DNA from 2 places in the Pseudogracilibacillus sp. SO30301A genome. Region 2 is predicted to be linked to the other one. Evidence: riboswitches for the same ligand, from Rfam matches in the RefSeq annotation. Region 2 holds a riboswitch; the other holds the start of a gene.
The links. Region 2 has a riboswitch for cobalamin ahead of SPD89_RS02375 (ribonucleoside-diphosphate reductase subunit alpha). Riboswitches for the same ligand answer to the same signal wherever they lie in the genome.
Positions count from the first base shown of each region.

Region 1: linked by a shared signal. The riboswitch ahead of SPD89_RS00410 (DUF4430 domain-containing protein) and the one ahead of SPD89_RS02375 (ribonucleoside-diphosphate reductase subunit alpha) in region 2 are both predicted to bind cobalamin.

Region 1 covers NZ_JAXHDD010000001.1:76,128-79,344, forward strand. The annotation lists gene SPD89_RS00400 (helix-turn-helix domain-containing protein) at 1-130, opposite strand, end outside; gene SPD89_RS00405 (ECF transporter S component) at 278-793, opposite strand; gene SPD89_RS00410 (DUF4430 domain-containing protein) at 798-1,217, opposite strand; cobalamin riboswitch at 1,466-1,653, opposite strand; gene SPD89_RS00415 (ATP-binding protein) at 1,663-3,217, opposite strand, start outside.
Region 2 covers NZ_JAXHDD010000002.1:120,772-123,988, forward strand. The annotation lists gene gdhA (NADP-specific glutamate dehydrogenase) at 1-169, opposite strand, end outside; gene SPD89_RS02370 (LysR family transcriptional regulator) at 412-1,317, shown strand; cobalamin riboswitch at 1,381-1,573, shown strand; partial or broken gene SPD89_RS02375 (ribonucleoside-diphosphate reductase subunit alpha) at 1,716-3,217, shown strand, end outside.

The sequences.
Region 1 (3,217 bases), on a different contig from region 2:
TTAGCCTAAATAACTGAGCATCTTGAATCGTTTGAATAGATTGTTTTCCTTGCAGTAAATAATATACTGCTGAAATTGAACGCTCTTTTTGCATTTTATTTTGACAAGTTAATAATACATGTTGAAACAATAACTAAGCACCCCTTTTCTAATTCAATTCTACTATAAGAATGGCTAATCTGAAATAAATAACTGTTCTTTATAATAAAAAAATCCCAAATAAGGACTTTGTAAGCATAATCCATTATTCGGGTTAATCATTTATATATAGTATTCATTAAATTTGTTGTTGAATACAAAAGCGATCATTTGCATATTTTCTTAAAAGATGAGTTATTATCGGATATAATAAGATAATAAAAACTGCATTTCCAATTGCATGGTATGTATCAAACGGTAATCCTAAAATATAATATGGCCAAAACTTCCCTGTAACCTGGTAGGTCGTTAGTGAAATAATAAATCCATAGAAGTAGCCACTAATTATCCCAATTAATACGATAACGACAGTATGTATTTTTTTAAATACCTTTCCAAGTAATCCGCAAATAATACCAATTAATCCCCAAGTGACAATTTGCCATACTGTCCAGATTCCCATTCCTAACAGCATATTCGAAAGGAACGTTACAATTAACGACAACAATAGAGCCGAAACGGGACCAAGTAATATTCCACAGATAATAATTAGTGCTGTGACTGGTTGAACATTTGGTATAAAAACTACAACAGCACGACCCACTATGCCGAGTGCAGCAAAAATAGCTAATAAGGTTAATTTATACGTGTTCAAACTATTATTCCCATGCTTGTAAATCGAAAACTATTTTGTATCCAGCTTTTAATTCATATTCTGCTGCACCAACCATTGCCATTTCATCATTCACAAAATACATCCATGCTTTCTCTTCTCCTTCTTCTGGAGCAACCCCATCAATGGAAGTAATAAATCCATTATCTTCTTCAATATCATAATTTTCTTTCATAACATCCATTAAGATATCATTTTCTTCAATTGCTATTTCTTTTTCTGACAGTACTTCTTCCCCTTCATCTTTGGAAATGGTTACTGTAATAACTTCTTCTTGTACTTCTGTTGTTTCTGGAGTCGCTTCTGTTGATTCCTCTTGAGTAGGTGTTGCTGGATCATTAGAACATCCAACAGCCAATATAAGCGCTGAGAAAATAGTAAATAAAGATAACATCCATTTTTTCATCATTTCATTCTCCTTATCATAAAAGTGTTGTAAATTTTGGTATCTACTTTGTAGTAGAAGGATACTGTGCAGTAGTGAAAATTTAAATACTACGAAATGTAGACAAGTTACAACTATTGGACAATTTATGGAAGTTGTGACAAGACCTATCGTTGAAAATAACCTCTGAAAAATAAAAAATGCAAACACCAAGAGGGTTTGCATGTAAATAATGAATATAGATTGATGCCTTACCCCCGAAGCTTCAATGAAATTTGAAGAATTTGGCAGGTCTACTGACTTGTAATTCATCCTACTTTAGGCACCTTCCCGTACATGTACAGTGGTTTTACGCCTAGTTCGTCATTACTTACAGTTGCGAGGACAGTTCTAGATTTTCACTAGATTCCCATTTAAGTATACGATATGTATACACACCAAAGTCTCCTATCAAATTTTATCATTATTACTGTGGAATTTTAAAACTAAATGTTGTTCCTTCATTCACCTTACTTTTAACTGAAATGATTCCTTTATGCGCAGATACAATATGTTTGGCAATCGCAAGTCCTAGTCCAGTACCTTTTTTCTTGTCATTACGTGTTCGTGATTTATCTGCTTTATAAAATCTTTCAAATATAAATGAAAGATCTTCTTCAGGAATTCCAGAACCATTATCTTCAACTTCAACATAAAAATGTTGGTCTTGAGAACGTACGAGGATATGTACATACCCTCCCGGCTTCGTATGACCAAGTGCATTGTCGATTAAGTTGGTACAAACTTGCTCAATTCGATCTTGGTCAATTGTAATCATATTCTTTTCGATCTCTTTTGTCAAACGTAATTCAATATTATATTCTTCCGCCATACCAATAAACTTTTTGTAAATTCGACTGGTAAACTGTTCAGCATCGATAGTTTCTAAATTTAATTCTATATGTCCCGCTTCCATCCGACCAATATCTAACAACTCATTTACGAGCCGCCCCATCCGAAGAGATTCTTCATGAATTATTTTAGCTAACTCATTTTTTTCTTCCTTTGACTCAGCGATATCATCAACAATTGCCTCACTATATCCTTGCAATAGTGCAATTGGTGTGCGAAGCTCGTGAGAAACATTAGAAATAAAGTCTTTTCTTAATTTATCAATTTGACGTTCTTCCGTCATATCCCTTATTACTGCAACTGCACCACGAATATACGATTTATCATAGAGAGGAGTCATGATCATCACCCAATCTCTCCCTTGGAGATTCAACTCCTGTAAAACTTCTTTTTCTTCTTTAATTACCTTTTGTAATATTGATTTAACCTCGTGTGGAAGCTGATTTTCAGATTCATCCGTCGTTAAAATATTATTTTCAAAATTCCAATCCTCGATAAATTTTTTGGCGGGTGGATTAATAACAATAATTCTTCCTTCCCTTGTTAATGTGATCACTCCATCAGCCATAGAATTTACAATACTTGAAAGTTGCTCTTTCTCATGCCTTAAAGCGTCAATATGAAAGTTCAACTGTTTTCCCATTCGGTTGAATGCAATCGCCAGTTCACCTATCTCATCATGGGTTACAACTGGGACTTTCGTATTAAACTGACCTTTAGCCAAATCAATAGCTGCTTCTCTCATACGAATGAGCGGAGCGGTAATTCTTGTTGAAAGGAAAAATGCAAAAATTGTCGTCAATACAATCGCAATTGCAGCGGCGACAAAAATAATTTTAGTCGTTTCCGCTTTTGTTTGATTAATAACGTCCAATGATTGAAAAACGAATATAGCTCCGCCTTTTTTATCGATCGGTATACCGATTACCATTATTTCAGCTTCGTCTTCTAAAACAGTCATTTTCTCGTTATATGTTCTATGTTCCTCTACTACTTGCTTTAAATCAGGATTATTTTCAGGGGAAATCGCATCCAAATTTAACAAATGATTATTCGTCGTATTTGAAGCCCATATTTCTCCATCTTCAAAATAAATGATAACTCTACTAGTCGGATCCTTTACACTTTCG
Region 2 (3,217 bases):
ATATAATTACTCTTTCAGGTTCGATAAGACGCTCTAAAATGTTATAATCTTTGTATGTGCGATTTTTCACAAAGACGGGTACAAGAGAATCAAAAAGTATTTTTGTTGCTTGTAAAAATTCCTTTTCATGAGGGTCACGAGCTTTTACTTTTTCGTAAACATGATTCATATAGTCAATAACAGCTTGTTCCTCTTTCGTTGAATTTTCTTTTGTGCTTAACAATATGTTCGCCTCCTTTTCTAGCTGATATAATTCCTTTTACAATCTATTATTAAACAAAAGGAGTTAGCTTATAAGTTTTTACATAAGTATCCATATTTATATTGTAACAGAAGATAATCAATCTAAACAATATTAATTATAGATATAACTAATGCTTTTATGCGATAATAGTATTGGAGGTGATTGTTTTGGAGTTAAGACAGATCAAATATTTTATGGAAGTTGCGAAAAGAGAACATGTTACAGAGGCTGCAAATAAACTTCATGTAGCTCAATCAGCAGTTAGTAGACAAATATTTAATTTAGAAGAAGAGCTTGGGGTCGATCTGTTTATACGTGAAGGAAGAACAGTTCGCCTTACCAGAATTGGAAAAATTTTTCTAGAACATATGGAACGAGCCGTTAATGTGATTGATGACGCGAAGCAGGTTGTTGAAGAATATATTGATCCTCATAAAGGAACGATACACATCGGATTTTCTGCAAGTTTAGCATCTTATATCCTTCCAACCGCTATTTATCATTTTAGAAAAGAATACCCTGATGTAAAGTTTGAGCTTTATCAAGATTCTTACAATGAATTAATCGAGGGCGTTGTCAAAGGTGATATAAATATTGCAATCGTCGGTCCACTGCCTAATGACAAAGAAAAGATTCATAGCAGTGTACTGTTTACCGAAGATATAGTTGCTTTAATTCCTTCAAATCATCCACTCGCTAACAGATCTTCACTCAAGTTAATCGAATTAAGAGATGAATCGTTTGTATTATTTCCTGAAGGGTTTGTTTTAAGAGAAGTTATTATGGAAGGTTGTATTCAAAGAGGTTTTCGTCCAAAAGTTTCTTTTGAAGGAAAAGATATTGATTCTATAAAAGGTTTGGTATCAGCGGGTCTTGGGGTAACATTAATACCAGAAGTAACTATTGTCGATTGTTTGCCTCGAGCAACGGTAAAAATCCCTGTTATTGAACCAAGTTTAAAACGTTCAGTTGGAGCAATCATACCTAAAGAAAGAGAATTATTACCAACGGAAAAGTTATTTTATGAGTTTATTAAAGAGTTTTTTACGAGACTAGAATTGTATCAAAATTAGTTGCTATAGAAATTGATTTATGCTAGTATATTCAATATATAGTTATAAAATTAAAATTTAATACAATATATAGTTAAAAAGGTGACACATTCGTGTTTAAAAGGGAATCCAGTGTGAAACTGGAACTGCCCCCGCAACTGTAAATGTGTCGAATAAGAAGTGCCACTATACCATTTTATATGTTTGTAAAAGGTATGGGAAGGATCTTATTCGAATACGCATGAGTCAGGAGACCTGCCTTTCTTAACTTAAGTTTCATTTCTCCGGGGTGAGGGATAGGGAAGCGGCACGAAAGTTATTATGGATTATTTTTTTCGTTTAAATCCTTTTGTCTCTTTATGCCGTTCATCCTTTATCTCGGGTGAACGGTTTTTTATTTGAAAAAGGAGGAAAATAGGATGGCTGTGATGAGCAAAGAAGTAAATCTTTCTAAATTGATTGAAGATGCGCAGGAAGGTTTACAATTACGAATTGAGGAATATAAAGAAAAGACATCCAGACAAATTAATGAGAGTTCTAGTTTTGAGGAAATAACGGATCTATTAATAAAAAATGCGTTAGAAAATATCGATGAGGCAAATCCCGAATGGACTTTCTTTGCTAGCCGAATATACTTACAACAACTTTATCAAAAAGCGGCCAATAACCGTAAAAACACCGTTGAAGAAAAATACGGTGATTTCTATCAGCTTATTAAATTATTAACGGATAAAGGAATCTATACAACTGCACTACTAGAAAAATATACAAAAGAAGAGATCGATTATTTTAATAAACATATTGATCCGGCAAAAGATAATTTATTTCACTATCTAGCAATTTATACTTTCGCTACACGCTATTTAGCAACAGATCATGATAAAAATATATACGAGCTTCCTCAGGAACGCTGGATGATTATTGCGATGCACCTGATGCAAGATGAAGAAAAATCAGCGCGAAAGCAACTAGTTCTAGAGGCATATTGGGCATTAAGTAATTTATATATGACCGTTGCCACTCCAACAATGAATAATGCTGGTAAAACACACGGTCAATTATCAAGTTGTTTTATAGATACGGTCGATGATAGTTTACAGTCAATTTATGATGTGAACACAGATGTTGCTCAGTTATCGAAAAACGGTGGCGGAATTGGTGTATATATGGGGAAAGTTCGAGCTCGTGGCAGTAGCATTAAAGGGTTTAAAGGAATGTCAAGTGGGGTTGTTCCATGGATTAGACAACTTAACAATACTGCCGTTAGTGTAGACCAGTTAGGAACCCGAAAAGGAGCGATTGCGATTTACCTTGATGTCTGGCATGCAGATATCGAATCTTTCCTAGATTTGAAATTAAATAACGGTGATGAACGGATGCGGGCTCATGATATTTTTCCTGGTGTTTGTTTACCGGATTATTTTATGGAACAAGTTGAAAAAAGAGGCGATTGGTATTTGTTAGACCCACATGAAGTAAAACAAGTGATGGGTTATGCGTTAGAAGATTTCTATGATGAAGAAAAAGGTGCCGGCTCCTGGCGTGAAAAATATGAAGAGTGTATACGAAATGAGCAATTAACGAAAAGAAAAGTCCCTGCAATTGAAATAATGAAGCGAATTATGGTTTCCCAGCTTGAAACAGGAACACCATTTATGTTTTACCGTGATGAAGTGAATCGTCGAAATAACAATAATCATGCAGGAATTATTTATTGTTCTAATTTATGTACAGAAATCACACAAAATCAGTCACCGACACAGTTTTTAGAAGAATATATAGAAAATGAAGATGTGATCGTGAAAAAATATAAGACTGGTGATTATGTCGTTTGTAATCTAAGCTCAATTAATCTTGGACGTGCTGTACCAAATAATGCTTTGGAAAGACTGATTCCAATCCAAGTAAGAATGCTAGATAA